Regions from separate parts of the Mesorhizobium sp. M0615 genome, predicted to be linked through region 3. Evidence: predicted binding sites of a transcription regulator. Region 3 holds the regulator's gene; each other region holds the start of a gene.
What was found. Region 3 encodes PhoB, which activates phosphate uptake and scavenging genes when phosphate is short. Its sites were predicted from a motif close to TGTCATNNANCTGTCAT; they were not measured.
Positions count from the first base shown of each region.

Region 1: a site for PhoB is predicted at 5,393-5,409, ahead of NKI46_RS13035 (ceramide glucosyltransferase). Genes of this name have one in related genera too.
Region 2: a site for PhoB is predicted at 3,842-3,858, ahead of ppk2 (polyphosphate kinase 2). Genes of this name have one in related genera too.

Region 1 is NZ_JAMYQI010000006.1:320,458-331,080, forward strand. It holds gene NKI46_RS13005 (magnesium and cobalt transport protein CorA) at 1-431, shown strand, start outside; gene NKI46_RS13010 (GcrA family cell cycle regulator) at 564-1,082, opposite strand; gene NKI46_RS13015 (aspartate aminotransferase family protein) at 1,441-2,640, shown strand; gene argF (ornithine carbamoyltransferase) at 2,659-3,570, shown strand; gene NKI46_RS13025 (Hsp33 family molecular chaperone) at 3,679-4,710, shown strand; gene apaG (Co2+/Mg2+ efflux facilitator ApaG/CorD) at 4,896-5,288, opposite strand; gene NKI46_RS13035 (ceramide glucosyltransferase) at 5,510-6,661, shown strand; gene NKI46_RS13040 (O-succinylhomoserine sulfhydrylase) at 6,673-7,863, opposite strand; SAM riboswitch at 7,921-7,998, opposite strand; gene NKI46_RS13045 (2'-deoxycytidine 5'-triphosphate deaminase) at 8,139-9,233, shown strand; gene NKI46_RS13050 (ABC transporter substrate-binding protein) at 9,335-10,105, shown strand; gene araD1 (AraD1 family protein) at 10,281-10,623, opposite strand, start outside.
Region 2 is NZ_JAMYQI010000011.1:82,877-93,499, reverse strand. It holds gene hemB (porphobilinogen synthase) at 1-645, shown strand, start outside; gene NKI46_RS20535 (DUF1330 domain-containing protein) at 680-1,006, opposite strand; gene NKI46_RS20530 (winged helix-turn-helix transcriptional regulator) at 1,183-1,878, shown strand; gene NKI46_RS20525 (dihydrofolate reductase family protein) at 1,988-2,632, shown strand; gene ppk2 (polyphosphate kinase 2) at 2,861-3,781, opposite strand; gene NKI46_RS20515 (aldo/keto reductase) at 4,022-5,065, shown strand; gene NKI46_RS20510 (glycosyl transferase family 90) at 5,086-6,057, opposite strand; gene NKI46_RS20505 (hypothetical protein) at 6,236-6,394, shown strand; gene NKI46_RS20500 (DUF982 domain-containing protein) at 6,467-6,700, opposite strand; gene NKI46_RS20495 (GntR family transcriptional regulator) at 6,810-7,475, opposite strand; gene NKI46_RS20490 (multidrug efflux MFS transporter) at 7,626-8,891, shown strand; gene NKI46_RS20485 (DUF423 domain-containing protein) at 8,935-9,309, shown strand; gene NKI46_RS20480 (hypothetical protein) at 9,346-9,489, opposite strand; gene NKI46_RS20475 (hypothetical protein) at 9,553-9,696, opposite strand; gene NKI46_RS20470 (LacI family DNA-binding transcriptional regulator) at 9,844-10,623, shown strand, end outside.
Region 3 is NZ_JAMYQI010000010.1:319,925-330,547, forward strand. It holds gene NKI46_RS20085 (PAS domain-containing hybrid sensor histidine kinase/response regulator) at 1-2,198, shown strand, start outside; gene NKI46_RS20090 (substrate-binding domain-containing protein) at 2,695-3,723, shown strand; gene pstC (phosphate ABC transporter permease subunit PstC) at 3,819-5,279, shown strand; gene pstA (phosphate ABC transporter permease PstA) at 5,276-6,592, shown strand; gene pstB (phosphate ABC transporter ATP-binding protein PstB) at 6,610-7,434, shown strand; gene phoU (phosphate signaling complex protein PhoU) at 7,476-8,180, shown strand; gene phoB (phosphate regulon transcriptional regulator PhoB) at 8,197-8,886, shown strand; gene NKI46_RS20120 (ROK family protein) at 8,917-10,152, opposite strand; gene xylF (D-xylose ABC transporter substrate-binding protein) at 10,419-10,623, shown strand, end outside.

The DNA.
Region 1 (10,623 bases), on a different contig from region 3:
AGCGGCTCTACATGCTGCGCCGCGATCTGTTGCGCCTGCGCAATGCGGCGCTGCCGCTGGTCGAGGTCTGCCGCCGGCTGACCAGCGCCGACCTGCCGCAGATCCATACCGCCATGCATCCGCTGTTTCGCGATGTCACCGATCATATCCGCACCGTGCAGGAAAAGATCGACAGCCTGCGCGAGGTTCTGGCCTTCGCTTTCGAAGCCAGCCTGCTGGTCGGCCAGAGCCAGGAAACCGCGAACACCAAGAAGCTGGCCTCATGGGCCGCGATCCTGGCGGTTCCGACGGCGCTCGCCGGCATTTACGGCATGAATTTCGACGACATGCCGGAGCTGAAGATGCAATACGGCTATCCCGTCGTATTGGTCTCGATCGCGCTGATCTGCTCGTTTTTGTATTGGCGATTTCGGAAGAGTGGGTGGCTGTGATGGTAGGCAGTAGGCAGTAGGCAGTAGGCAGTAGGCAGTAGGCAGTAGGCAGTAGGCAGTAGTCAGAATAAGGTAGCGCCTCACGAGCGCTACCCCATTCCCTACTGCCCAGTCCCCAATCCCTATTCCTAACTACCGGCTTCTGCGCCGCTCTGAAGCCGGCTGGAACGCCACCCTTGCGTGGTACTTGCAGTAAGGTCCGGTTTCAGCCGCCTCGTTGCCGCAGAAGTTGAAGTCTTCCGACAGCGGGTCGCCATTCGGCCATTTGCAGGTGCGCTCGGTGAGATCGGTGAGCTGCAGATGCCGCGAGATCGGCACGACGACGTTTTCGACCGGGCGGATGTAGTGGCGCGCCACTGGCTCGGCGTCGAACTGCGCCTGCAGCGCGTTCGCCCCGATCGACGTCGTGACATGGCGCTGCGTGGTTGCGGCGCGCGGCACCGATTTCTGGATCGAAGATCCCTGCGTTGTCTTCTTCTGACGCGCCGGCGTCGCGGTCGAGCGTCCGCGGCCCGACAGCTTCAGCCGGTGCACCTTGCCGATGACCGCGTTGCGGCTGACCCCGCCGAGTTGTGCGGCGATCTGGCTTGCGCTCAAGCCCTCCGACCACAGTTTCCTGAGAAGTTCGACCCGCTCGTCAGTCCAGTTCATGAGACCGCGCTCCTGCTAAGTGTGCGGCAGCCGGAATCCGTTCCCGACCCGGCAATCTTTGCCGGGGCAGACACCACATATATTAGGTGATTAGGTCCGCCGCACGAAATCTAGTTATTTCCCGACTACAATTACCTCATGTGTTGACTCGGTGACAAGAGTCCCAGGTGCAACACGAATCGGTTTTTTAGGTTTTCCCCAACTTGCCCGGTCGCTTATGAGCCGGCGTCTCGTCGGGAGCTGGCCACGCGCCTCTGCACGACGTTTTCGTTGACTTCATGGCCGAAAAACACGATAAGCCGCAAAGGCCGCCGCTTTGGCGGCTTTTTTGATTTTTCCGGTACCGGAGACGCATATAATGAGCGGTTCGGCGCTTTACGAGACCTTTGCCCGCGCCCCTTTGGCCTTCGATCATGGCGAAGGCACCTGGCTGGTTACCGACAAGGGCGAGCGATATCTCGATTTCGCTGGCGGCATCGCGGTCAATTCGTTGGGCCACAGCCATCCGCATCTGGTCTCGGCCCTGACCGAACAGGCGGCCAAGCTCTGGCACGTCTCCAATCTCTACGAGATCCCGGGGCAGACCCGGCTCGGCGAGCGGCTGGCTGACGCCACCTTCGCCGACAAGGTGTTCTTCACCAATTCCGGCGCCGAGGCGCTCGAATGCGCGATCAAGACGGCGCGGCGCTACCAGTTCGTCAAGGGCCATCCCGAGCGCTTCCGGGTCGTCACCTTCGAAGGCGCCTTCCACGGCCGCACGCTGGCGACCATCGCCGCCGGCGGCCAGTACAAATATCTCGAAGGTTTTGGGCCCAAGGTCGAAGGCTTCGACCAGGTCGGCTTCGACGACATCGACGCCGCCGAGAAGGCGATCACACCAGAGACCGCCGCGATCCTGATCGAACCGGTGCAAGGCGAGGGCGGCATCCGCCCGGTGCCGACGCAATCCTTGAAACGGCTGCGGCAGCTCTGCGACCAGCACGGCCTGCTGCTGATCTTCGATGAGGTCCAGTGCGGTATCGGTCGCACCGGAAAGCTGTTCGCGCATGAATGGACCGGCGTGACGCCCGACATCATGGCGATTGCCAAGGGCATTGGCGGCGGCTTCCCGATGGGCGCGTGCCTCGCCACCGACGACGCTGTCGTCGGCATGACGGCAGGCGTGCATGGCACCACTTTCGGCGGCAATCCGCTGGCCATGGCGGTCGGCAACGCTGTGCTCGACGTCGTGCTGGAAGACGGCTTCCTCGAAGACGTCCAGCGCAAGGCATTGCTGATGAAGCAGGGCCTGGCGGCGGTCGCCGACGAATTTCCTGATGTCATCGAAGGCATCAGGGGCAGCGGCCTGATGCTTGGCCTGAAATGCGCCATGCCCAACACCAAGGTCAACATGGCGCTGCGCGACCAGCATCTGCTGGCGGTGCCGGCCGGCGACAACGTCATTCGTCTGCTGCCGCCGCTGACCGTCACCGACGCCGAGATCGGCGAAGCGCTCGATCGCATCCGCGCCGGCGCCAAGGGCCTGACCGACGCCATCGCCGCGGCCGCCGCGAAGTAATCCCGAGAACCATTCCCGATGAGCCTTCGCCATTTCACCGATCTTTCCGCCGTTTCCGAAGGCGATCTGCGCCTGATGCTGGACGATGCGGTGGTGCGCAAGGCGCGCCTCAAGGCCGGCGAACGGACCAAACCGCTCGAAGGCAAGGTGCTGGCCATGATCTTCGACAAGCCGTCGACGCGCACGCGCGTGTCCTTCGACGTCGGCATGCGACAGCTCGGCGGCGAGACCATCATGCTGACCGGCACCGAAATGCAGCTCGGCCGTTCCGAGACCATTGCCGACACCGCCAAGGTGCTGTCGCGCTATGTCGACGCCATCATGATCCGCACCACGTCGCATGAGCGGCTGCTCGAGCTGACCGAGAATGCCACGATTCCGGTCATCAACGGGCTGACCGACGACACCCATCCCTGTCAGCTGATGGCCGACATCATGACCTTCGAGGAGCATCGCGGTCCGGTTGCCGGCAAGACCATCGCCTGGACCGGCGACGGCAACAACGTGCTGCATTCGCTGCTCGAAGCTTCGGCGCGGTTCCGCTTCAACCTGAACGTCGCAGTGCCGGAAGGCAGCGAGCCGGCGCAAAAGCATATCGACTGGTCGAAGAGCAATGGCGGCAAGCTGCACTTCACCCGCTCGCCCGAGGAAGCCGTCGACCAAGCCGACTGCATCGTCACCGACTGCTGGGTGTCGATGGGCCAGGAACACCGCGCCCGCGGCCATAATGTCTTCTCGCCCTATCAGGTCAATGCGGCGCTGATGGCCAGGGCCAAGCCCGACGCCCTGTTCATGCACTGCCTGCCGGCGCATCGCGGCGAGGAAGTCACCGACGAGGTCATCGACGGTCCGCATTCGGTTGTCTTCGACGAAGCCGAGAACCGGCTCCACGCCCAGAAGGCGGTTTTGGCCTGGTGTCTGGGCGCTTGATCTCCAGGCGCTTGATCTCCAAGCGCTTGATCCGGGGCGGCGCGATGCCTATTTGCGCCCCATCACGCAAATCAAGCGCGTTTGGACGCATGCACCCCTCCGGGCCGCATGGCCGCGCCCTGGAGCTTTGTCATGTTGGAAACGCATCAAGTGACTGAACATCACCCCAAACTCGGCGAGTTCGGCTATGCCGGCGACGATCATGTCGTACCCTTCGAGGTCGGCCCGCTCGACGTGCGCGGCCGCACCGTGCAACTCGGGCCGATGCTCGACGCCATCCTCAACCGTCACGACTATCCCGAGCCGGTCGCCCGCCTGCTGGCGGAAGCCTGTGTGCTGACGGTGCTGCTCGGCACCTCGCTCAAATTCGAAGGCAAGTTCATCCTGCAGACCCGCACCGACGGCCCGGTCGACATGCTGGTCGCGGATTTCTCCACGCCTTCGGCATTGCGCGCCTATGCGCGTTTCGACGCCGACCGGCTGGAGGCCCTGGTGGCCGCAGGCCAGACCTCGCAGCAGACGCTGCTGGGCAGCGGCGTTTTGGCGCTGACCATCGACCAGGGCGCGCACACGCAGCGCTATCAGGGCATCGTCCAGCTCGACGGCGAGACGCTGGAGGACGCCGCGCGCACCTATTTCCGCCAGTCGGAGCAGATCCCGACCGACCTCAGGCTGTCGGTGGCCAAGCTTCTGACGCCAGGTCCCGGCGGCGCTCGTGAGCAGTGGCGCGCCGGCGGCATCCTGGCGCAGTTCCTGCCGCAGTCACCCGAGCGCATGCGCGTGCCCGACATTTCGGGCGGCGACGGCGATCCGCGTGACGTGACGCAGGAGCCGGCCGACAATTCGTGGCGCGAGCTGGTGGCGCTGCTCGGCACCATCGAGCCGACCGAGCTGATCGACCCGACCATCGGCGCCGAGCGGCTGCTCTACAGGCTGTTCCACGAACATGGCGTGCGCGTCTTCGGCGGCGTGCCGGTCGCCGACCAATGTTCCTGCTCAAGGGACAAGATACGCGGCATCCTCGAGGGGTTTTCCGCGCAGGAGATCAAGGACAGCACCGAAGATGGCGGCATCCACGTCGCCTGCGAGTTCTGCTCGAAGCAGTACGACTTCGACCCGGCGGAGTTTGCAACTCAGTAGCATCTCTTCCTTCTCCCCGTTCACGGGGAGAAGGTGCCCGAAGGGCGGATGAGGGCAGCGCGAACTTTGGTGAATGGCCGCGCATAGCCTAGGTCATGTGCGTGGAAGATAACCTCATGACTCTGGCGCTGCCCCTCATTGCCCTGCCGGGCATTTCTCCCCGTATAGTGACGGGGAGAAAACCCCTAATTTACCGTCCGTCGGGTCCCCGGCAGATCCAGCGAAAACGCGGGAATAGCGACGTCGAACGTCTCGCCCTTTTTGTTGCGCATGGTGTAGTGGCCGACCATGAAGCCGGAGGGCGTCGAGAGCGGGCAGCCTGACGTGTATTGATAGCTGTCGCCGGGATTGAGCTCAGGCTGGTCGCCGACCACGCCGGCGCCGCGCACTTCCTCGACCCGGCCGCTGCCGTCGGTGATGTGCCAGTAACGCGCCATAAGCTGCACGAAATCGTCCGACTGGTTGTCGATCGTCACCTGGTAGCCCCAGACATAACGGTTCTCCGCCGGGTCCGAGCGGTCCTCCAGGTAGAACGGTCTGACCTGCACTTCGATGTTGCGCGTGACGGCGCGGTACATGGGCTGCTCCGGTTGCGCAGCAGGGAACATTTGTCGCGCCATGCGGTTTGATACGCGCAGAGCGGCATGTCCTGCCAGCCTCAAAGCGCAGTGCCGACAAACAATGTCATTTAAGTGACACATGACAATGTTGGTGTGCGCAAACCTTGCCGGCGACTCAAGGCCCATCTGTCGACTGACAAAGCAGCCGCGAGCGGCCTTTCCGGAGTGACCAGATCTCGATGGAACCAGCTCTCACAGCCGCCTTCGCTTCCTCCGCTTTGCTTCTTTCCAATCTCGCCAGCATCCTGCTTGCTTCGTCGAAACTGCAAGCGCGTCGCCTTATCCCTCCGCCGTCCGGCGAGCAGCCACCGGTCTCGATCGTCGTGCCGTCGCGCGGCGTGGAGCCGTTCACACAAGAGACGCTGCAGCGAGCCTTCTCGCTCGACTGGCCGCGCTACGAACTGATCTTCTGCGTCGCTCACGCCGACGATCCCGTCGTCAAACTGATAAACAGGGCGATCGTCCTGTTTCCCAACGTGCCGGCCCGGCTGCTGATCGGCGACGACCGCGTCAGCAGCAACCCGAAGCTCAACAACTGCGTCAAGGGCTGGGAAGCGGCGCGCTATCATTGGGTTATTCTGGCGGATTCCAACGTGCTGATGCCAAGGGATTACGTCCAGCACCTGATGGCGGCCTGGCGGACCAATACCGGGCTTATCTGCTCGACGCCGATCGGCTCGCGGCCGGATGGCTTCTGGGCCGAGGTCGAATGCGCGTTCCTCAACACGCTGCAGGCGCGCTGGCAATATGCCGGCGAGGCGCTTGGCCTCGGCTTTGCCCAGGGCAAGAGCATGCTGTGGAACAAGCCGATGCTCGATACCAATGGCGGTATCCGCGCGCTGGCCGCCGAGATCGCCGAGGATGCTGCTGCAACCAAGCTGGTCAACGGACTGGGCCTGCACGTCAATCTCGTTGCCTCGCCTTTCGAGCAACCACTGGGGCAGCGCCGACTTGCCGACATCTGGTCGCGCCAGGCGCGCTGGGCGCGGTTGCGCCGCGTCACCTTCCCGCTGTTTTTCGCACCCGAGATCCTGACCGGCGTCGCCGTGCCGTTGGCGTTGGCGCTGGTGGCGGCCGCAAGTGCCGGCATCAGCCTGCCGGCCACGGTGTTGGCCGTGCTGACGGCGGCCTACATTCCCGAATGCGCGCTGGCCGCGGCCAAGGGCTGGCACCTGTCGCTGCGCATGGTCCCGGCGATGATGGTGCGCGACATGATGCTTCCCGCCATCTGGGCGCGCGGCTGGCTGAGCGGCGCCGTCGACTGGCGCGGCAACATCATGACCATCGGCACCAAGACGGCCGAACTGGAAGAGGTTTCGTCGGGAGCGTGACGCCTCGCGGCCTATCCGGCTGCCTTCAGCGCCTGCGCAACGTCCTCCAGCAGATCGTCCGTGTCCTCAAGGCCGACCGACAGCCTGAGCGTTCCCGGCCCGATGCCGAGCTCGGCGCGCGCTTCATCGCTGAGGTTCTTGTGCGTGGTGGTCGCCGGATGGGTGATCAGGCTCTTGGCGTCGCCGAGATTGTTGGAGATCAGCACGATGTCGAGCGCGTTCTGCAAGGCGAAGGCCGCCTGCTTGCCGCCCTTCACGTCGAGGCAGATCAGCGTCGATCCGCCCGTCATCTGCTTCTTGACGATGTCGGCCTGCGGGTGGTCGGCGCGGCCGGGATAGATGACGCGGGCGATTTCCGGCCGTCCTGCCAGGAAATCCGCGATCTTGGCCGCGCTTTCAGTCTGCTGGCGCACCCGAACCGGCAGCGTCTCCAGGCCCTTGAGCAGCGTCCAGGCGTTGAACGGCGACAGGCTCGGGCCGGTGTGGCGGAAATAGTCGTGCAAATTCTCGTCGATCCATTTCTTGTCCGACAGGATGATGCCGCCGAGACAGCGTCCCTGGCCGTCAATGTGCTTGGTCGCGGAGTAGACGACGATATGGGCGCCGAGCTGCAAGGGCTTCTGCTGCAAGGGCGTGGCAAAGACATTGTCGACGATCAGCCTGGCGCCGATCGAGGTGGCGAGCGCCGCCACCGCTGCGATGTCGACCACTTCCAGCGTCGGATTGGTCGGGCTTTCCAGGAAGAACAGTTTCGTGTTCGGCCGCACCGCCTTTTCCCAGTTGACGATGTCGGTGCCGTCGACCAGCGTTGCCTCGATGCCGTATTTCGGCGCCAGCGTCTCGACCACCCAGCGGCAGGAGCCGAACAGCGCGCGCGCCGCAACGATATGGTCGCCGGCCTTGGCGCTGCACAGCAGCGCTGCCGTCACCGCCGCCATGCCCGACGCCGTGGCGCGGGCATCTTCGGCACCCTCCAGCGCGCACATGCGCTTTTCGAACATGTCGACCGTAGGGTTGGCGTAGCGCGAATAGATGAAGCCCGGCTCCTCGCCTTTGAAACGGGCTTCCGCGGCCTGCGCCGTTTCATAGACATAGCCTTGAGTGAGATACATCGCTTCCGACGTCTCGCCGAACTGGGAACGCAGTGTTCCCCCGTGCACGAGTGCGGTCTGAGGCTTCCAGTTACGCTTCTTGGTGCTCATCGCTTTTGTTCCAGACACAAAAAAACCGGCCGCGAAAGTCGCAACCGGTCCATATGGCCTGGCGGCCCGACGGTCCTTTAGCGACTTGTTTAACGTGGCTGCAAGCCGACCGGCCAAATCACCACGGGATAACGACCCTTTAGACCTCACCTGCGCTTGCGTCAATTGCCGGCTTCATTAAGAGGTTTGTACCAGGCAGGTTCCGCAATAATATCCAGCGGTTTTGCGGCAAGAACCTGCCACAAAGAGACCGACCTTGGAGCGGAGCCAGCCTTTTGCGGCAGACAGGCATTCTTCCCGATCAGGACATTTCCGCGCTGTTTCAGTCCGGCGCGCTGAAGTCGCCGCGCGCGCTCGATGTCGACCAGGTGCAGCCGGCGAGCCTCGATCTCAGGCTCGGCGACAAGGCTTTTCGCGTGCGCGCCTCCTTCCTGCCGGGTCCCGATCATCTGGTGGCCGACAAGCTTCACCGGCTGAAATTGCACGAATTCAGTCTCGCCGAGGGCGCGGTGCTGGAAACCGGCTGCGTCTACATCGTGCCGCTGCTCGAAAGCCTGGCGCTGCCCGCAAACGTGTCGGCCTCGGCCAACCCGAAAAGCTCGACCGGCCGGCTCGACATCTTCACCCGGGTGATGACCGATCGCGGCCATGAGTTCGACAAGATCGCCCCCGGCTATCACGGGCCGCTTTATCTCGAAGTCAGTCCACGCACCTTCCCGATCGTCGTACGCGCCGGATCGAGGCTGTCGCAGATCCGCTTTCGCACTGGCAACGCGCTGTTGTCGGAGGCAGAACTGAACGAATTGCACCGCGCCGAGATGCTGGTGGCGACCGAGCCGCCCAACATTTCCGGCGGCGGCATTGCGCTGTCGATCGATCTTGACGGCGACCAGAACGGCCTGGTCGGCTATCGCGGCAAGCATCACACCGGCTTGGTCGATGTCGACAAGCGCGCCGCCCAGGATGCCGTCGATTTCTGGGAGCCGCTCTACAAGAGCGGCGCCGGCGAACTGGTGCTCGACCCGGACGAGTTCTACATCCTGGTCAGCCGCGAAGCCGTGCACGTGCCGCCGCTCTACGCCGCCGAGATGACGCCCTTCGATCCGCTGGTTGGCGAATTCCGTGTTCACTATGCCGGCTTCTTCGATCCGGGCTTCGGCCATTCGGCCTCAGGCGGCACCGGCAGCCGGGCGGTGCTCGAAGTGCGCAGCCACGAAGTGCCGTTCATCCTCGACCACGGCCAGATCGTCGGCCGGCTGGTCTACGAACACATGCTGAAGCGGCCGCAGGCGCTTTACGGCACCGATCTCGGCTCGAATTACCAGGCGCAAGGCCTCAAGCTCTCCAAGCATTTCCGCCCCGCCGGCTGAGCCTTCGATCACCGTCAGGCAAAATACTTGCCTGCGCTGCCTCACCATGCTTGGCTGCCTTTCGGTGGCCGGCAAGAGAACGGCGCGCAAGGGGAACCAAAATGCAGATTTCAAGATGGATCATATCGGCAGCGGGCGCTGCCATGCTGGTGATATCGGCCGGCTCGCTGGCTGAGGCGCAGGAGAAATTGAAGATCGGCACCGAGGGCGCCTATCCGCCCTTCAACACCATCACCGCGGACGGCAAGATCGAGGGCTTCGACATCGACATTGCCAATGCGCTATGTGCGCAGATGAAGGTCGAGTGCGAGATCGTCACCCAGGACTGGGACGGCATCATCCCGGCGCTGCAGGCGAAAAAGTTCGACGCCATCATCGCCTCGATGAGCATCACCGAGGAGCGCAAGAAACAGGTCGCCTTCACCAACAAATACTACACGACGCCGCTGGCGCTGGTGGCGCCCAAGGACAGCGACCTCACTTCCACCGAACCGGCAGCCCTTGCCGGCAAGACGGTGGGCGCGCAGGCCTCGACCACCCAGGCCGACTATGCGCAGGACGCCTATGGCAAGGCCGGCGCCGAGGCGAAACTCTACCCCACCCAGGAAGAGGCGATCACCGACTTGCAGAACGGCCGTCTCGACGCCGTCATCTCCGACAAATTCGTGCTGATGGACTGGCTGAAGAAGGCGAGCGACGGCTGCTGCAAGCTTGTCGGTGACGTCAAGGGCACCGAGACGCAAGCCGGCATCGCTGTCCGCCTGGAGGACACGGCACTTCGCGACAAGCTCAACGCGGCGATAGACGCCATTGTCGCCGACGGCACTTACAAGAAGATCCAGGCCAAGTATTTCGATTTCGATATTTATTGAGGTTGGAACTGCCAAATCTCCCCCCTTGAGGGGGAGATGGCCGGCAGGCCAGAGGGGGTCGCTGCGCGTAGAATGCCAGCGCCTCTCAGCCGCGGAAGACTTTAGCGCTCCACGCGCAACGACCCCCTCTGTCGCCTTCGGCGACATCTCCCCCTCAAGGAGGGAGATTACGCTCTCAAAGCGCCTTCACCGCCACCTTAACCGGCTGCTCAATCTCCAGCGGGTTGCGCAGCGGCAGGCCGAAATCCGCGGCCTCGATCTCGAAAACGTCGCCGGCCTGAGTCTTGATGCCGTCGGCAAAGGACAGCGTCGCCGTGCCGAACATGTGCACATGCACGTCGCCCGGCTGGCGGAAGGCCGAATATTTGAAGTGATGATGTTCGAGATTGGCGATTGTGTGCGACATGTTCGCTTCGCCCGACAGGAACGGCTTTTCCCACAGCAAATTGCTGTCGCGATAGATTCGCGATGAGCCCCTGACGTCGGCCGGCAGGTCGCCGATCAGGATTTCCGGCCCG
Region 2 (10,623 bases), on a different contig from region 3:
GAGATCGGCATCATCACCGATGCGGCGCTCGACCCGTTCACCTCGCACGGCCATGACGGCATCTTGCGCGACGGCATCATCGTCAATGACGAGACGGTGGAACAGGTGACCGCCGCGGCCGTCATCCAGGCGGCGGCCGGCGCCGACATCATCGCGCCGTCCGACATGATGGACGGCCGCATCGGCGCCATTCGCGACGCACTCGACGCCAACGGTTTTTCGGATGTGGCGATCATGTCCTATGCGACGAAATTCGCCTCCGCCTTCTATGGCCCCTATCGCGAGGCGGTGGGCACCGCCGGCCTGCTCAAGGGTGACAAGAAGACCTATTATCTCGACCACGCCAATTCCGACGAAGCGGTGCGCGAGGCCGAGCAGGATATCGCCGAGGGCGCCGACATGCTGATGGTCAAGCCCGGCCTGCCCTATCTCGACATCATCCGCCGGCTGAAGGACGAGTTCCAGATGCCGACCTTCGCCTACCAGGTGTCAGGCGAATATTCGATGATCAAGGCGGCGGCCGCCAATGGCTGGATCGACGGCGAAAAGGCGATGCTGGAATCGCTGCTCGCCTTCAAGCGCGCCGGCTGTGACGGCATCCTGACTTACTTCGCGCCGGAAGTGGCGCAACTGCTGAAGGGTTAGCCGGAACCTGGATGCTCCGGGTTCCGGCTTTTCCTCACGCCTTTGGCAAATAAGGAATCGTTCCGGCGAGATCGGTATCGTCGATCAGTTGGAAGCGGCTGTCGCTGCCCTTCTGACGCTCCGCCACAAACGGAGCGTATTGCGGATCGTTGGTGAAGGCTTCGGCTGCCTTTGCCGACGGAAACGCCATGATGGCGATCAGGCTGGTGTCGAGCGGCTTGCCCTCCAGCGTCTTCACATTGCCGCTGCGGGCGAGATACTTGCCGCCATGCTTGTGGACGAGGTCATGCACCGAAGCGGCATAGGCCGGCACCCATTTGTCGTCCTTCACCTTGATGTCTGCGATCACGTAAGCGGTCATTGTCCAACTCCTCATGGATCGGCACCGGACTGCCCGGTGACGTGACCGCTGCCTCGCATGGCGGCGCCGGACCGCTCCAGTCACAGAACTGTACCGGGGGTGCCAGTACAGCTTCTGTACTGGCTGAACTCAGGTTTTCTGAATAAGGTCCGGCAACATCTTTTGGAGCTCACCACATGACACAAGCCGGTTACAAGCAATTCTGCCCGCTCTCCATGGCCGCCGAGCTGCTCTGCACACGCTGGACCATGGTGCTGCTGCGCGAACTGGTGGCGGGGTCGACCCGCTTCAACGATTTGCGCCGCGGCGTGCCGAAAATGTCGCCAACCCTTCTGTCGCAACGGCTCAAGGACCTCGAGGCCGGCGGCATCGTCGAGCGGACCGAGATCGCGACCGAGAAGGGCGTGTTCGAATACCGGCTGACCGAGGCGGGCCGGGATTTGCGCCCGGTTGTCGAGGCGATGGGGTTTTGGGGCCAGAAATGGGTCGAGGCCAGGCTGTCGCTCAAAAACCTCGATCCGTCGCTGCTGATGTGGGACATGCGGCGCAATCTGAACCCCAGTCCGCTGCCGGACGGGCGCACCGTGATACAATTCCTGTACCATGACCTGCCGGCGTCAAAACGATCGTGGTGGCTGATCGTCGAAAAGCAGGGCGAGGTCGATCTTTGCTGGTACGATCCGGGCTTCGACGTCGATCTCTACGTCTCGACCGATCTGTGCACCATGACCTCGATCTGGATGGGGCTGACGACAGTTCACAAGGAACGCGACAAGATCAGCCTGACCGGCGATCTCGACGTCGCCGGCAAGATGCAGATCTGGCTTGGGCTCAGCCCGTTTGCGGTGATGCCGAAGCGCGTGGCGGCTTGAGGTCCCTGCGCATTCCACAGATCGGCTTGCCTCTAAAATACTAGTTGCAAAATGCAATCAGTTTGAATACTGATTGCAAATCACAACTGGTCATCAAAGGGAGTCTTCCATGTCCAAACTCCGCGTCAATGCCTTCACCTTGTCGCTCGACGGTTTCGGCGCCGGTCCTGACCAGGACCTGCAAAATCCGCTCGGCGTTGGTGGCGAAGATCTGCACAAATGGATGACCGGCACCCGCACCTTCCACGAGATGGTCGGCAAGGATGGCGGCAGCACCGATGTGGACGACCGGTTCACCGTCCGCAGCTTCGACAATGTCGGCGCCTGGATCCTCGGCCGCAACATGTTCGGTCCAATCCGCGGCGAATGGCCAGACGAGAGCTGGAAAGGCTGGTGGGGCGACAACCCGCCCTATCATGTGCCGACCTTCGTGCTGACCCACTACGAGCGCGACTCCATTGTGATGGAAGGCGGCACCATTTTCCACTTCGTTACCGGCGGCATCCACGCCGCGCTCGAACAAGCAAAGGCCGCGGCCGGCGGCAAGGATGTCCGCGTCGGCGGCGGCGTTTCCACCATCCGGCAATATCTGCAAGAGAAGCTCATTGACGAGTTGCATCTGGCGGTGTCGCCGGTGTTGCTCGGGAGGGGCGAGAGCCTGTTTGCCGGGCTGGATATGCTGAAGCTGGGTTACCAGTGCACCGAGCAGGTGGCGACAGCGCTCGCCACGCATGTGACGATCAAGCGGGTGTAAGCCTCATTTGGGAAAATTGCGATCCGTCGCGCCCCCTCTGTCCTTCCGGACATCTCCCCCACGCCGGGGGAGATCGGATGTCGCGCCGGCTTTCGCCACTCATCAACGTAGCAAGAAGGGCGCCATCGGCGAAGCTGCCAATCTCCCCCCTTGTGGGGGAGATGTCCGGCAGGACAGAGGGGGGCGCGAAAGAATGCCGTCCTCTCGTGTCTTCAATTGCGAAGACGCTCAATACTTCTCCGGCACGTAAAGCTCGCGCGGCAGGACCTGGCGCTCGTACTCCGGGTTGAACACCCGCTCGGGCAGCGTGATTTCTTCGTGCGGCACGTCCTCATAGGGCAGCTGTTTGAGGAGATGGTCGATGCAGTTCAGCCGCGCCCGCTTCTTGTCGTTGCCTTCGACGATGTACCACGGTGCCTCGGGGATGTTGGTGCGGGCAAACGTCTCTTCCTTGGCCTTGGTGTACTGCTCCCAGCGCACGCGCGACTGCAGGTCCATCGGCGACAGCTTCCACTGCTTCATCGGGTCGTGGATGCGCATCATGAAGCGCATCTGCTGTTCCTCGTCGGTGATCGAGAACCAGTATTTGACCAGCGTGACGCCGGAGCGGACCAACATGCGCTCGAACTCCGGCACGTCGCGGAAGAACTCTTCGACCTGATCGGGTTCGGCAAAGCCCATCACCCGCTCGACGCCGGAGCGGTTGTACCAGGAGCGGTCGAACAGCACGATCTCGCCGCCGGCCGGCAGATGCGGCACGTAGCGCTGGAAATACCACTGCGATTTTTCGCGCTCGGTCGGCGCCGGCAGCGCCACGACGCGGCAGATGCGCGGGTTGAGGCGCTGGGTGATGCGCTTGATGACGCCGCCCTTGCCGGCGGAATCGCGTCCTTCGAAAACCACCACCAGCTTCTTCTTGTGGTAGGCGACCCAGGACTGCAGCTTGATTAGTTCCGACTGCAAGCCGATCAGGTCGCGGAAATACTGCATGCGGTCGATCGACGGCGGATGCGCGTTCTTGTAGATCTTGGAGATCTCCAGCGACAGCGCCGGCTCCGACATTTCAAGCTCATAGTCCTCGTCGAGCATGTCGGCGAGTTCGGCTTCCAGCCAATCCCTGGCCGGAGAATTCTGCTTCAACTCGGTCATTTCCACTGCTCCGCTTGCCGGCTGACATGAAACCCTGAGCCGACTTGATATAGGCCGGCAATGACGGTTTTATTGCAACCCGCCAGCCAGCCGATCATCGCTGCAAATCGGCGAGGCATGGCTGATCCATCGCCGTGGCATGGCGACAAGCCGCTCAAATTGTCCTACAAATGGCCGACCCGTTCGGGCTGCCCGCCCTTCTCCAGTAAATCCCCACCCGCCAAAATTGCGAGGACCGACATGGAATACAGCACGCTTGGCCGTTCCGGCTTGAAAGTTTCGACGCTGACCTTGGGAACCATGACCTTCGGCGGCAGCGGGCCGTTCGCTGCCGTCGGCAATTCCGATCTCGCGGAGGCCTCGCGCATCATCGACACTTGCATCGATGCCGGCATCAATCTCATCGACACCGCCAATGTCTATTCGAACGGATTGTCGGAAGAGATCATCGGCGAGGCGCTCGGCGGCAAGCGCAAGAACGACGTGCTGATCGCCTCCAAGGCGCGCATGCGGATCGGCAAGGGCCCCAATGACGAGGGCCTGTCGCGCCATCATCTGATCCGCGAATGCGAGAAGAGCCTGAAGCGCCTCAGGACAGATGTCATCGACATCTATTTCCTGCACGAATGGGATGGCGCGACGCCGCTCGAGGAAACCATCGCCGCGCTCGACACGCTGGTTGCCCAGGGCAAGATCCGCTATGTCGGCTGCTCCAACTATTCCGGCTGGCAGGTCATGAAGGCGCTCGGCATCAGCGACAGCCAGCACCAGCCGCGCTTCGTCACCCAGCAGATCCACTACACGCTGGAAGCACGCGAGGCCGAGTATGAGCTCTTGCCGATCTCGGTCGACCAGGGCCTTGGCGTGCTGGTGTGGAGCCCGCTCGCCGGCGGCCTGATGTCGGGAAAATACCGCCGCGACAGTCCGACGGCGCGCCAGATCGGCGGCTGGTCGGAACCACCGATCCGCGACGAGGACCGGCTGTGGCGGATCGTCGACGTGCTGGTCGACATCGGCGCCACTCGCGGCGTCTCGGCGGCCCAGGTGGCGCTGGCCTGGCTGCTTGGCCGGCCGGCCGTCAGTTCGCTGGTGATTGGCGCACGCAACGAGGCCCAGTTGAAAGACAATCTCGCCGCGGCAAGCCTGACGCTGTCCTTTGATGAACGCCAGCGCCTCGATGCCGTCAGCCGGCCGCCGGTGCTCTATCCCTACTGGCACCAGCAGTTTACGGCGAAGGACCGCTTCGGCCCGGCCGATCTGGTTATGGACCGCAGCGTTATCTGACTTAAGGGCGCCGGAAGCGGCTAGCCCGCGATAAACCGCCAGACCTGCGGATCGGGCTCGATCTGGCCGCTGAGCACGAAATATTTGTAGAGCACGAGCAGGCAGATCGCCTGCTCGGCCCGCTCGTCGGCGAATTTGCGGCAATAGGCGTTGGCCGCCGCAACGATGCGCTGGGCCTCGGCCGGATGCTGCTCGAGATGATGCACCCGCTCGGCCAGATCGCTGAAGTCGGGCGCCAGCGGCACATAATGGACATCGGGCTCGAGCTGCCCCTCGGCGAACCAGGTCTCGTAAGTCGGCGGCGGCATCAGGCAGAGCGAGTTCGAGCTCATGATCCATTTCAGATTGGTCGCGACATCATTGCCTTCGAGCGAGATGATGTAGCGGTAGCGGCGCTGCTGATCGATGCTGAGATAGGGCTTGCGGTATTCCGCAGGTGCTGTCGCCCTCGGCGTGCCGACATCGCAGAACGGCAGATTGCGGGCTGCATCCAGCAACAAGGTGCGGATCGGATTGTTGAGTTCGCCGCGCCAAACGACGAGCGGATGCTTGTCGGCGAAGGCGACATCGTCGGCCGGCATGTAGAAATGACGGAACTTGTTCAGCTTGAACAGGACGCCGTTGCCGTTGTCGCCCGCTATCGGCCGGTCCTTGACGATCGACGGCATCTTCGGCACTTCGATGACGTCGCCGAATTCCAGGTCGATGCGCAGATCTGGGTCGAAATAACGGGTGAACTCCTTCAGATCGTAATAGTACATGCTGCGGTCCGACGGCAGCCGGCTGACCGGCACGGCCTCGGGGCTGGGGCTAAAAGGCTCCCGCAGCGTGTTGTAGTAATTGAGCCGCTGGCGGACCGATGCGTCGGAAAGCCTGGCCTGATCGAGCAGCCGGCCGAGCCGGCGCCGGAAAAGAACCGGCGGCGCGATGTCGCGCATGGCGTTGCGCGCATAGTAGATCAGCTTCTGTGCGTTTCTTTGAAGCGTGGCCATCGGTCGTTTTGATTCGAAATCGGTCGGCGGCGGCTCCAGCAACTGTCCCGCAGCCTTTTCTAAACCATTGTGTTCGCCATCACGCAAGTCCAGAACCGCTGGCATCTGCCCTCGCGGCGCTGTTGTGTTTGCCGGCCAATGCTTCTAGGCAGGATCAGGCACAGCGAAAGGAAACGATATGGCTCGACCACCGAATTACGGTCAGGAACGCAAAGAGCGCGACCGGCAGAAGGCCGCCAAGAAGGCGGAGAAGCTCGCCGCCAAGGTCGCGGCCAAGGAGCGCGCCGAGCCTGAGAACGAGGCAAGTTCCAAAACCGACACCGAGACAGAAAAATAGGCAAGACAGGATCACCGGCCCGCGAAACGGGCCGGATCCTGGCAAAATGCCGGTGTGATCAGGCCGATGTGATCAGGCCGGGGCCTTGTCGCTGACGAAGACGTTGACCTCGCGCGCGGCGGCGATGAAGGCGCGTCTTGCAATCATCGCCGGCTTGTCGCCGGCCAGCGCGTCATGGCAGGCCTGCAGCGCTTCGCGGTGCTTGGGGCTGCGCTTGCCGGGCCAGCTGTTGAGCAGGTAATCGGAAGCCTCACGCACCGTACGCAAGAGCTGAGTGCTTCCCTCCGTGCCCGACTTAACGGTCACGGGTGTTTCAAATCGGTTGTTTTCCATGGCCGCCTCTTACGCCATCGGCGTCCGCGAAGCGAGGCCGAAAGCGGATCGCGACGGCGTTCTTTCGTTTTCGTGACCGGTATCAAGCGGCGACGACGGCAAAACCCCTGGCGCGCAGGCCGCGCCGGTCATTGTGCAACGACGTCACCAGGCGGTCGCGGCTGCCGGCGATATGGGCCGAAAGTCGCGCCGCCGCCGCATCGGCATCGCCGGCCCGCACCGCCGCCAGAATGGCGTGATGCTCGCTCCAGGCGCGGCCAAGGGCCGCCTCGTCGCGCACCTCCAGCCAGCGCGCCCGCGACAGGCGCGTCATGGCATCGCGCACGGCCCGAAACAGGAACTCGTTGCCGGAGAGCCGCGCCAGTTCGATATGGAAATCCATGCCGACGCGGTGCCATTCCTCGCGCGGCGTGGCAGTGTCGCAGGAATCCAGCATCGCCTCGATGACATCGGCTGCGCTCCTGTCGGCCAGCGCCGAAGTCAGCCTGACCGCCGCGACCTCGACCGCTTCGCGGTACACAGCGATCTGTTCCAGTTCGGCAAGGTTGATCGGCGACACGGTCCAGCCGCGCCCGTCGCGGCAGATAAGCCCTTCCGTCTCCAGCCGCAGCAGGGCTGCCCTGACCGGCGTACGCGAGGCGCCGAAGCGGCTCTCGATCCAGCGCTCCGTCAGCCGCTCGCCAGGACCGACCTCGAGGCCAAGGATCATCTCGCGAAGCGCTTTTTCGACGATCTGCATCTGCGACATAGTTGCTTCCATTGCTGGCGATCGGCCTTGCCCATTGGTCTTGCCGATCACATTGAGGGCGCCTGATTGACAGCAGCCGGGCTTTGCGTCCATGAGGGTGCCAAATTGGTATCCCAAAATGGTATCCGCAGCAAGCGGACAGGACAGGACATGCCGCAGGACAGTGCAGCGCAGGCCGCCGAAGCGCCTTCCACCTACAACATTCATTGGCGGCGCAACCTGTTCGTGTGCTTTGCCGGATCGTTCAGCACGCTTGTGGCGATGACGCTGTTGTTGCCGTTCCTGCCGCTCTATGTCGAGCAACTGGGCGCCGTCGGCCACGCGGCGATCGTGCAATGGTCGGGCATCGCTTTCGGCGCCACCTTCCTTGCCGCCGCCCTTGTCGCGCCGCTGTGGAGACGACTGGGGGACCGTTATGGCCGCAAGGTGATGCTGGTGCGCGCCAGTTTCGGCATGGCGATCTGCATGTCGCTGACCGGCATGGTGCAGACCGTCTGGCAATTGGTGCTTTTGCGCCTGCTGATCGGCTTTGCCGGCGGTTATTCCTCAGGCTCGACGATCCTTGTCGCCATGCAGACGCCGAAGAAGCGCTCCGGCTGGGCGCTCGGCGTGCTGTCGGCCGGCATCACCGCAGGCTCCCTGGTCGGCCCGTTGCTTGGCGGCGCGCTGCCGCCATTGATCGGTATTCGCGCCACCTTCCTCATCGCGGGCGGCGTCATTTTCCTGGCGGCGCTGGCGACGACGTTCCTGATCAAGGAGATGCCTCGCCCGCCAATGCAGGCACAACCCAAGGAGAAACCAAAGGGCGGTTGGGCGCAGATCCCCGACAAACGCCCTGTCGTGGCGATGCTGGCAACCGGCATGCTGTTCACCTTCGCCAACATGTCGATCGAGCCGATCATCACCGTCTACGTCCAGCAACTGGTCGCGGACGCAAGCCGGGTGACGCTGGTCTCCGGTGTCGTCATGTCGGCGGCGGCGCTGGGCGCCATCCTGTCGGCGTCACGGCTGGGCAAGCTCGCCGACCGCATCGGCCACTGGAACGTCATCGTCGCATCGCTGGCCGTCTCGGCGCTGCTGTTGATACCGCAGGCCTTCGTCACCGAGAGCTGGCAGTTGGTCGGGCTGCGGTTCCTTATGGGTCTGGTGCTGGGCGGGCTGTTGCCCTGCATCACCAGCGTCATCCGCCACAATGTTCCCGATGGGGTCGGCGGCAATGTGCTGGGCCTGGCAATCTCGGCGCAATATGTCGGCCAGGTTGCGGGGCCGCTGCTGGGCGGCTTCGTCGGCGGCCATTTCGGCATGCGCGCGGTGTTTCTCGGCACGTCGGTGCTGATGGCGGGCGGTGCCGTGTATAATTGGCTGGCCCAGGCGCGCCGCACGCGCGACATGCTGGCGATATCGGAAAAATCCTGACAGACAGGTTGCGCCGCCTATCGTCAATCACGGAGCCCGAGACATGAGCATAGCCGAGTCAGCACCAGCAAACAGCGCGCGCATCCTCGTTTTCGCCGGCGGCCTCGCCGGCGCGGCGGGCGTGGCGCTGTCGGCGGCATCAGCGCATCTCGGCGGCGCCTTCGTCGGCACTGCGGCATCCTTCCTGATCATGCATGCGCCGGTGTTTTTGGCCGTCGGCCTCGCCGGCGCAAGCCGGATCTTGCGGATCGGCAGCCTGGTGCTGCTCGTCGGGCTTGTTCTGTTCTGCGGCGATCTGCTGGCACGAGATTTCGTAGGATCGCGGCTGTTCCCGATGTCGGCGCCGATCGGCGGCACCTTGCTCATCGCGGGCTGGCTGGTGATCGCGGCCTCGGCGCTCGTGCGACAACGGACCTGACGGGGCAAGAACCCTGCCCCATCAAATATCGCAGATTTAATCCTGCCGGCTTTCCGGCAGCAGGTCGCGGTTGCGCTTGGCAGGCTTGGTCGGCCGCCGCCGTTGCGGCTGCTCCGTGGCAGGCGAGATACCCCAGTAATTGCGATAAATGTCTTCGAACAGATGTTTCACGGGATGCATGTTCGTTCTCCTCTTCAAGAACTTGAATCGATCCAATCAACTGGCAAGAAAATGTCTGGCCGATCAGCTGCGCTTGCGTTTCACAAGGTATTGCAGGTCACGCCTCCACGGCCCGACCTTGTCGCGGCGCTTGCGGGTGGCGGCGTCGGAGACTATGCCCCAATCATTACCGTAGATGTCTTCGAACAGATAATTCACGGGATGCATGGCACCCTCCTCTTGAATCGATCCAAGTTCTAATTGGTGAAATCCCTTGGATCGATTCAAATATAGACCCTCTCGGCCGTCTGATCAAGGGAAAATTTGAACCGATCCAACTAAAGTGCTAAATAGGCTCCGGTTCAGGAGACGAAAATGACGGTATTGACCTCCGGCAAGACGAGACCAGTGCGGCTTGCCGACATCGCCAAGGCGGCCGGGGTCTCGCACGGAACCGCGTCCAACGTGTTCGCTCGCCCGGAAATCGTGCGCGAAGAGGTCCGCGAGCGGGTCAAGGCGGCGGCGGAAGCGATGGGCTATGCCGGCCCGGATCCCAAGGGCCGGCTGCTGCGCGCCGGCAAGGTCAACGCCATCGGCGTGGCAACGGCAGAACCATTGTCCTATTTCTTCGACGATCCCTTTGCCCGCGTCATGATGGCCAGCATTTCGCAGGCCTGCGACGCCACCGGCGCCGGAATTTCGCTGGTCTCGGCCGCCAACAGCGAGCAGCTCGCCTGGAACATCCAGAGCGCCCTGGTCGACGGCTTCATCGTGTTCTGCATCGAGGGTGGGTCGCGGCTGGTCGAACTGGCGCGCGAACGCAAACTGCCTTTCGTGGCGCTTGATCTCGATTCGGAAAATGAGGCGGTCGCTGCGATCGGCGTCGACAACGTCGCCGGCGCGGGTCTGGCGGCGCGCCATCTGGCCGAGTTCGGCCATCGCAGCTTTGCCGTACTCGCCCTGGAATCTGCCGACGCTGGCTTTGGTCCCGTCACGCAGGAGCAAGTCGAGACGACATCCCTCTACTCGGGCACACGCGACCGTCTGCGTGGCTATTTCGGCGAGCTCTCCCGCTTCGGCATCGACGTCTCGCAAGTGCCAATCTACGAAACCCTCAATGACGAGGCGAGCGTGCGGGCCGGCCTCGATCATATT
Region 3 (10,623 bases):
GGCAATTGATGACGCGCAAGAGCCGGCTGGTGGCGCTCGATGGGTCGGTGCACCTTGTCGGCTCCAGCACCGACATCACCGACGTCAAGGCGCGCGAGCAGGCGCTGGAAGAGAGCATGCGCGAGAACGAGGTGTTCCGCAATCTCATCGACAACGTGCCGGTGTCGATCTACGCCAAGCGCTCCGACCTCAGGCAGTTCTACGTCAACAAGGGCTGGTGCGACCTCACCGGCCTCCGCAGGGAAGACGCGATCGGCAAGACGGACATCGAGATTTTCGGCGAAGACGGCGAAGCCTTCGTCAACAGCGATCTCGCCGTGCTGCGCACAGGCGATACACAGGAGATCGAGGAAACGGTGACGCTTGCCGACGGCAGCGTGCGCCACCAGTTCGCCCGCAAGGGCGCGATGATCGCGTCCGACGGTTCGCTCTATCTGATTGGGTCGACCACCGACATCACCGAACTGAAGCTGCGCGAGGCCGAACTGCGCGAGGCGCGCCAGCGCGCCGTGCTGGCCGACCGCGCCAAGTCGGAATTCCTGGCCAATATGAGCCACGAGATCCGCACGCCGATGAACGGCGTACTCGGCATGGCCGAGTTGCTGGCCAAATCCGACCTCGATCCCAAGCAGAAGACGTTCACCGATATCATCGTCAAGTCGGGTAACGCGCTCTTGACCATCATCAACGACATACTGGACTTCTCCAAGATCGATGCCGGACAGCTGGTGCTCGACCCTGCGCCCTTCAACCTGCCCGAAGCGATCGAGGATGTGGCGACGCTGATATCGACGCGCGCCAAGGAGAAGGACCTCGAGCTCATCGTGCGCGTCGAGCCGGGCCTGGAAAGCCTGTTCGTCGGCGATGTCGGTCGCGTCAGGCAGATCGTCACCAATCTGGTCGGCAACGCGGTGAAGTTTACCGACGAAGGCCACGTGCTGGTCGACGTGACCGGACAAAGGGGGCCGACGGGGACAAAGCTTACCGTTTCGGTCACCGACACCGGCATCGGCATTCCGCAGCAGAAACTGAAGCTCGTCTTCGAAAAATTCAGTCAGGCCGACACCTCGTCGACCAGACGCCACGAAGGCACAGGGCTCGGGCTCGCCATCACCTCGCGGCTGGTCGAGTTGATGGGCGGCGAGATCGGTGTCGAGAGCGCCGAAGGCAAGGGCTCGACCTTCTGGTTCACCGTGACATTGCCCAGGGCCGAGGAACAGACCGGACGGCGGATCATGCCGGTCGACGTGACCGGCTCACGGGTGCTGATCGTCGACGACAATGCCGTCAACCGATCGATCCTGAGCGAGCAGATGGCGTCATGGACCTTCGATTCCTGCGCCGCCGAAAGCGGACCCGAAGGGCTCAAGGTGCTGGTCGCCGCGGCTGCCTACGGCGTGCCGGTCGACTGCGTCGTGCTCGATTATCAGATGCCGGGGATGAGCGGCGCCGAAATGGCGCGCGTCGTGCGCAACACCGCAGGGCTGGCCGACACGCCGATCATCATGCTGACCTCGGTCGACCAGTCGCTCGCCAACACCAGCTATCGCGATCTCGGCATCGACGCCCAGCTGATCAAGCCGGCGCGTTCCTCGGTGCTTCTGGAAACGCTGGTCGCCACCATCCAGCGGCACCATCACAATATCACGGACGGCCGTGTGCTGCCGGCGGCAAGCAGCGGTTCCGGCGGCGGCAGGAACGAACCGTCGCCGGCAAAGCCGCCGCTCGCTGCATCGGAACGCGCCTTGCTGCAACCGCCGCCGGTTCGTGCCCGCGCCCGGGCCGCCGGGGATGAACGCCGGCTCGACATTCTCGTTGCCGAGGACAATGAGGTGAACCAGATGGTGTTCACCCAGATAATCGGCGAAACCGGCTACAGTTTCGAAATCGTCGGCAACGGCCGCAAGGCGCTCGACGCCTTCGGCCGGCTTAATCCGCGCATGATCCTGATGGACGTCTCGATGCCGGAGATGAACGGGCTCGAGGCCACCGCCGCAATTCGCCGGCTGGAAGAACATACGGGTATGCATATCCCGATCGTCGGCGTCACCGCGCATGCCTTGAAGGGCGACCGTGAGCGCTGCCTGGAAGCCGGCATGGACGACTATCTGCCCAAGCCGATCAGCCCCAGGGCGCTGCTCGAAAAGGTCGAGCGCTGGGTCGGCATATCAGGCGAAGCCCAACGAGACGCTGGATAGCAACCTGCGGCGCCGCCGGGATTCGGCCGCGCCGCAACAGCCAAGGATATGGTGCGATCGCACCATATCAAAGCTGGCGCCCAGTCAGGACAATGGTCGCAACGAAACCGCTCATTCAGTTACGGGCGGGAGCAAGCGACCGCCGACAAGAAACAGCGTCGAATCTACCCCAACGGACCTGTTTTTGGCGATGGCTCGGCCAAGATTCGCTCTGGTCACGGGCAACGCGCTCCCGTCCGGTTTTTCTTTCTCGGCATCGCGGCCTGCGGTGTGCCGGGACTTGATGCCAGCACGAATTGCGCAAGCGTCTGATTCCAGCGGCAACTTCCATTCCCACAAACCGGCTTAAAGGGTGCGGCCCACAAGACGTCTGTGCGACGTTACCGGGCTGACACGAAACTGTCATGCGACTGTAATAATCGAAGGCTATTGGCCTCAGCGGGCGCCGGTTTGAAGAGGGCGCCAAGAGACCATCTTCCGAACAGGAGCAGGCCACATGAAGAAATTCCTCGTTACGGCATCGGCCGTGGCGGTAGCGTTCGCCGCATCGTCCGGTGTCGCCGCTGCGCGTGACCAGATCCAGGTCGCCGGTTCGTCGACCGTGCTGCCTTACGCCAAGATCGTCGCCGAGCAGTTCGGCGAAACCTTCACCAACTTCAAGACCCCGGTGGTCGAGTCCGGCGGCAGCGGCGCCGGCATCAAGGAGTTCTGCAAGGGCGTCGGCGAAGACACGATCGACATCGCCAACTCCTCGCGCCCGATCAAGAAGGACGAGCTGAAGTCCTGCGCCGACGCCGGCGTCAAGGACGTCCAGGAAGTCCGCATCGGCTATGACGGCATCGTCTTTGCCACCGACATCAAGGGTCCGGACTGGGCGCTGGCTCCCGCCGACATCTACAAGGCGCTCGCCGCCAAGCTGGTGGTCGACGGCAAGCTGGTCGACAACCCGAACACCAAGTGGAACCAGGTCAATCCGAAGCTGCCCGACTGGGATATCGCCGCCTATATCCCGGGTGAGAAGCACGGCACCCGTGAAGTGTTCGAGACCAAGCTGCTCGACGCCGGCTGCGACAAGGCCGCTTTGAAGGCTGCCGGCATCGCCGACGACAAGGAAATCGGCAAGACCTGCATCGCCATCCGCAAAGACGGCAAGGCTGTCGACATTGACGGCGACTACACCGAGACGCTGGCCCGCATCGACTCCAACAAGACCGGCGTTGGCGTGTTCGGCCTCGCCTTCTACGAGAACAATGCCGACAAGCTGAAGGTCGCTACCGTGGAAGGCATCGTGCCTTCGACGCAGACCATCGCCGATGGCACGTACCCCGTGTCGCGGCCGTTGTTCTTCTACGTCAAGAAGGCGCATCTGGGCGTCGTTCCCGGCCTCAAGGAATATGTCGAGTTCTTCCTTGATGACCAGATGATCGGCCCGGAAAGCCCGCTCGCCCAGTACGGCCTGGTTTCCGCTCCCGACGCCGAACGTCAGGGCCAGCGCGACGCCTTCACCGCTGGAAAGACAATGTAATCAACGGACGGATCAGGGCGCGGATGAACTCCGCGCCCTGACTTCGCCGCTTGCCGCAACGGCTGCGGCGATCTGAATTTTCCCTGGGGTGGGTTATGTCGTCCTTGCTCGTACTCGCCATAGTCATCGCCATAGGCGTGGTCGCTTTTGTGGTCGGCCGCCAGCGCGCCGCGGCGCAGGATACCGGCAAGGTCAAGCCGCATTCGCGCGCGCATTATCATGGCTGGTGGGCCTTTCTGCTCGCGGTCCTGCCTGCCGTCCTTTTGCTCGCCGTCTGGGATATCGGCTCTTCCTTCTATCTCGACCGGCATATCCATGCCGCTTTGCCCGAGCGCACCGCCGACACAAAGGTGGCCAGCGAAGCGCTCGACGCCAGCCTGGTGAAGAGCCTGGCCAAGGGCCTGCGCCGGCTCGATGGCGATACCGCACTTCCCGCTACTTTCGCCGAATTGCAGCCGCTGCTCGCCGCCAAGGGCGTGGCACTGGCCAGCGACACCCAGGACTATATGATCCCGATCGCGGTCGAGGCGAACCAGGTCCAGGACCGGCTCGGCCTGTTCAGCGCCGTGCTGACCTTCGCGCTGTCGGTCGCCGGCGCCTTCTATGCGCTGAGGCAGATCGCGCCGCGCGCCAGGGCGCGCAACAATGTCGAGAAGCTGATGCTGTGGGGGCTGCTTGCGGCCTCGACCATCGCCATCCTGACCACGGTCGGCATCGTGCTGTCGATGCTGTTCCAGACCATCACCTTCTTCGAGAGCGTGTCGCCGATGAGCTTCTTCTTCGGCACGGTGTGGGATCCGCGTTTCGCCGCCGCCGGTTCCGGCGGCAGCCAGGGTCAGTTCGGCCTGATCCCGCTTCTTGCCGGCACGCTCTACATCGCCGCCGTCGCCCTTCTGGTGGCAGTGCCGGTCGGGCTGATGTCGGCGGTCTACATGTCCGAATATGCCTCGCGCGGTGTGCGCTCGGTGGTCAAGCCGGCGTTGGAACTGCTGGCCGGCATTCCGACCATCGTCTACGGCATCTTCGCCGTTGTCACGCTCGGACCGTTCTTGCGCGACCTGTCGGCGGCACTCACCGGCGGCTCGCCCTTCATCCAGGGCCAGAGCATCTTCACCGCCGGTCTGGTGATGGGCGTCATGCTGATCCCGGTCGTGTCCTCTTTGTCCGACGACATCATCACCGCGGTGCCGCGCGCAATGCGTGACGGCTCGCTCGGCCTCGGCGCCACGCGCTCCGAGACGATCAAGCGGGTGATCCTGCCGGCGGCACTGCCCGGCATCGTCGGCGCCATCCTGTTGACGGCGTCGCGCGCCATCGGCGAGACGATGATCGTCGTGCTGGCGGCGGGCGTCGCCGCCAATCTGACGGCCAATCCGTTCGAGGCGATGACGACCATCACCGTCAAGATCGTCAACCAGCTGACCGGCGATCTCGAGTTCAACTCGCCGCAGACGCTGGTCGCCTTCGCGCTCGGCCTGACGCTGTTCGCGCTGACGCTGGTGATGAACATCGTCGCCCTCTACATCGTGCGCAAGTACCGGGAGCAGTACGAATGACCGACATCCCCCTGGACACGATGGCGGGTGCCGTCGCGCGTCCGCGCCGCGACATCGGGCTGAAGGCGCGCTATGCCGCCGAACGCCGGTTCCGCATCTATGGCGTGATTGCGATCTCGGTCGGCCTGGCGTTCCTGGCCATCATGCTGATCACCATCGTCTCGAAAGGCTACACCGCCTTCTGGCAGACGACGGTGACGCTTCCGATCACCTTCGATGAGAAGGTCATCGACCCCTCGAACAAGCGTGCCACAGACCCGAATGTGCTGATCAAGGCGAACTATCCCAAGCTCGCCGAAAACGCGCTGGTGGCCAAGCTCGGCATCGATCCGGCCAACAAGCCGATGATGCTGAAGCTCAAGGGCTTCCTGTCGGAAGGCGCGCGGGTCCAGCTGCGCGACATCCTCTCCGCCGATCCCTCGGTGATCGGCACGACGCGCGATGTCGACATCCTGGCTGCCGCCAATCTCGACTCGGCCTTCAAGGGCCAGATCGACCTCGGCGTCGATGAAGCGCGCCGCAAGGTGTCCAACCAGCAGATCGACTGGATGAACAAACTCAAGGCCGACGGCGTGATGGCCGAGCATTTCAACACCGGCCTGTTCACCTATGGCGCCTCCAGCCGGCCCGAAACGTCGGGCATGGGCGTGGCGATCATCGGCTCGTTCTACATGATGGTGATCGTGCTGTTGCTGGCGCTGCCGATCGGCGTCGCCGCCTCGATCTATCTCGAGGAATTCGCCAAGAAGAACCGCTTCACCGACCTGATCGAGGTCAACATCAACAATCTGGCGGCTGTGCCGTCGATCGTCTTCGGCCTGCTCGGCCTTGCCGTGTTCATCAACTTCCTCGGCATGCCGCGCTCAGCTTCCTTCGTCGGCGGCCTGGTGCTGACGCTGATGACGCTGCCGACCATCATCATCGCCACGCGCGCCGCCCTTGCCGCGGTGCCGCCGTCGATCCGCTCGGCAGCGCTCGGGCTCGGCGCCTCCAAGATGCAGATGGTGTTCCACCACATCCTGCCGCTTGCCGCCCCAGGCATCCTTACCGGCACCATCATCGGCCTGGCGCGTGCGCTCGGCGAGACAGCACCGCTGCTCTTGATCGGCATGGTCGCTTTCGTCGCCGATTATCCGACGACGCCTTTCGATCCGGCGACCGCGCTGCCGGTGCAGATCTACATGTGGGCAAACGAGGCTGAGCGCGCTTTTGTCGAGCGCATGTCCGGCGCCATCATCATCCTGCTCGTCTTCCTCATGGCCATGAACATCACCGCGATCGTGCTTCGGCGCCGGTTCGAGCGGCGCTGGTAGAAAAAAGGCAATTTGGTATGAACATCATGACCGAACAGTCCCTTGAGAATGCAGTGGGCGACAAAATGAACGCCAAGTCGAACGAAGTCATCAAGATGCGCGGCGACAAGGTCGGCGTCTTCTACGGCGAGAAGCAGGCGTTGTTCGACGTCAATCTCGACGTCCGCCAGAACCAGGTGACGGCGCTGATCGGCCCGTCCGGCTGCGGCAAGTCGACCTTCCTGCGCTGCCTCAACCGCATGAACGACACCATCGATTCGGCGCGGGTGACCGGCAAGATCACGCTCGATGAAGACGACATCTACGACAAGAACATCGATGTCGTCGAACTGCGCGCCCGCGTCGGCATGGTGTTCCAGAAACCCAACCCGTTCCCGAAGTCGATCTACGAGAACGTCGCCTACGGCCCGCGCATCCATGGGCTGGCCAAGCGCAAGTCCGACATGGACCAGATCGTCGAGCAGAGCCTGAAGAAGGCTGCGATCTGGAACGAGGTCAAGGACCGCCTGCAGGAGCCCGGCACCGGCCTGTCCGGCGGCCAGCAGCAGCGCCTGTGCATCGCGCGCGCCATCGCCGTGTCGCCGGAGGTGATCCTGATGGACGAGCCCTGCTCGGCGCTCGATCCGATCGCCACCGCCCGTGTCGAGGAGCTGATCGACGAACTGCGCCAGAACTACACGATCGTCATCGTCACCCACTCGATGCAGCAGGCGGCGCGCGTGTCGCAGCGCACGGCGATGTTCCATCTCGGCTATCTCGTCGAGGAGGGCGCCACCGACAAGATGTTCACCAACCCCGACGACAAGCGCACCCAGGACTACATTACCGGCCGCTTCGGCTGAGCCGTCCGGCGGGTGAATTTTCAGGCACGAGGACCAAGATCATGGGTGAACATACCGTCGCCTCCTTCGATGAAGAGCTCGGGCAGATCAGCAAGCTGATCCGCGACATGGGCGATCTGGCAGGCTCGATGGTCAGCGGCTCGACCAGGGCGCTGCTCAATTCGGACAATGCGCTGGCACAGCGTGTCGTTTCCGACGACGCCATCATGGATGCGCGCCAGCGCGAACTGGACGACCGCGCCATCACGCTGATCGCCAAGCGCCAGCCGATGGCCAACGATCTGCGCGCCGTGGTCGGCTCGATCCGCATGGCCGGCGACCTCGAGCGCATCGGCGATCTCGCCAAGAACATCGCCAAACGCGTCGGCACCGTGGGCTTGAGCGTCACGCCGCGCGACCTCTCGCACTCCATCGATGCCATGGCGCAGCTGGTGCTGATCCAGGTGCAAGGCGTCGTCGAGGAATATGCCGCCACCGATGCGGCAGCTCTTGCAAAACTCAGGAATGACGACGAGCGCATCGACGTCAAATACACGTCCGTGTTTCGTGAGCTCTTGACCTACATGATGGAAGACCCTCGCAACATCACCGCCTGCACGCATCTCTTGTTCTGCGCCAAGAATCTTGAGCGCATCGGCGATCATGTCACCAACATCGCCGAAAATGCGTATTATGTGCTGACCGGCCAGCAATTGCCCGCCAATCGTCCGAAGCAGGACGAGACGGCGATGGCCACGCCGGCCTGATGAGGGTGAACTGCCTATGATCGCGCCACGCATCATGGTCGTGGAGGACGAGGAGCCGCTAGGCGTGCTCCTCCGCTACAACCTCGAATCCGAAGGCTATCACGTCGAGGTGGTGACACGCGGCGACGAGGCCGAGATCCGCCTGCAGGAAAACGTGCCCGATCTCCTGGTGCTCGACTGGATGGTGCCCGCTGTTTCCGGCATCGAGCTCTGCCGGCGGCTTAGAGTGCGGCCCGAAACCGAGCGGCTGCCGATCATCATGCTGACCGCGCGCAGTGAGGAAAGCGATCGCGTGCGCGGCCTGTCCACCGGTGCCGACGACTATCTGGTCAAGCCATTCTCGACGCCGGAGTTCATGGCGCGCGTGAAGGCGCTGCTGCGCCGGGCCAAGCCGGAAGTGCTGTCCAGCGTGCTCAAGGTCGGCGACATCGTGCTCGACCGCGAGTCGCACCGTGTCTACCGCAAGAAGAGCGAGATCAGGCTCGGACCGACCGAGTTCCGGCTGCTCGAATTCATGATGCGCCATCCCGGCCGCGTGTTCTCGCGCAGCCAGCTGCTCGACAATGTCTGGGGCGAGACGATCTACATCGACGAGCGAACCGTCGACGTCCATGTCGGGCGCTTACGCAAAGCGGTCAACAACGGCCGCATGCCGGATGTCATCCGTACCATTCGCGGCGCCGGCTACGCGATCAGGGAAGACTAGGATGCTGCGCGTCGCGCCGTTGCCGGCCATTCAGGCGACATGCTTGCCGGATTTCGCCTGAATGCCCGGCGCGAAAATCTCCTGATCGACGAAGCCGAGCGCGCGCATGGCACAGCCTTCGCGGATCAGCGGCAGCTCGTTGGGCTCGGTGTCGAAGGAGATCGACTTCGAGTGCTGGCCGCCGGCGGTCTGGGCGATCGCTTCGCGCAATGCCGGCTCGATCAGGTCGAAGGCGGCGGCGCTGACGCCAACCATGGCGACAGGCGCCGGGTCGATCAGCGCAAACAGGCTGCCGAGGCCGAAGCCGAGCGCCTCACCGGCCTTGCGATAGGCTTCGCGCTCCGGGCCATCGGTTTCGCGGGCGCGCGCGGCGAGTGCGCGCATATCAGCGTCGCCGATATCGACCGGCTCGGCATCTTCGCTCATCATTTTGGCGCTGCGCCAGATGGCGTAGTTTCCGGCATAGGCCTCGACGCAGCCGCGCCGCCCGCAGCGGCAGAGCGCGCCGCCCGGACGGTGGATCATGTGGCCGAACTCGCCGCCCGAGGAATGGGTGCCGGTGAACAGTTCGCCTTTCAGCACCAGCCCCATGCCGATGCCGTGCGACAAGAGGATCGCGATGAAATTGTCGCGGTAGCGCTCGGGCTGGCGCCATTGCAGGGCCACCGCCATCATATTGCAGTCGTTCTCCATGGTGGCAGGAATGCCGAATTCCGCTTCCAACATGTCGGCGAAGGCAATGTCGGTCAGTGGCGTGATTGGCGACCACAGCATGGCCCGCGCCTGCGAATCGGTGATGCCCTGGATGCCCATGGCAATGCGGGCGATGCTCTGGACATCGAGGTCCGGGTCCGCGAGACGCCGCCCGACGATTGCTACGCATTCGCCGATCAGCTCGTCGCGCGGCATGGTCAGCGTGTCGAGCCGGCGCTGTTCTTCCGCGACCACCTGGCCGGCATAGTCGATGACGGTGACGGAGAGGAAGTTCAGCGACAGCACCACGGTCATGACCGCCGCCGCTTCCGGGTTGAGGCCAAGGCCGACCTGCGGCCGGCCGCGTTTCAGCGAGCCGGTCTCGCCAGGCTTGCCTTCAATCAGGATGCCTTCTTGAATTAGATCAGACGAGATTGCCGATATCGTCGAATGGCTGAGGCCGGTGGTCGCCGCAATCTCGGTCCGCGACGGCTGGCCGGCCCGGCGCACGGCCGAAATCACCATCGCACGGTTGCGACGGCGCAGATCGTCGTGGCGGATCCCAACCGACATTTGTTTTCCTCCCGGCCTCCTCGCGCCTCATGATAGTGAAGGCGTTCGACGGCACCAGCCAAATATTGGCAGACGCCGGCAGCCCTGTCATTGTTTATTGCGGAGCTCGAAAAAATTCGGCAACGCCATCAGAATCCATCATAATCGATGTTGACAGTGCCTTATCATTGAACCAGTATTTTTTCGAGGCTCGAAAAAATGGAGCCTCTTTGTGCAGGCCTTCGGGCCGGTTTTGTCGCGCCGTGGGCGGCGCAGGGAGGGTTATAATGAACAGATTTGCAGCCGCCATGCTGGCGGGTGTCGCCATGTCGCTGGCGCTGATGTCGGTCGCGCAGGCGAAGGACAAGGTCATCGGCGTGTCGTGGTCGAACTTCCAGGAAGAGCGCTGGAAGACCGACGAGGCGGCGATGAAAACGGCGATCGAAGCCGCCGGCGACAAGTACATTTCGGCCGACGCGCAGTCCAATCCCG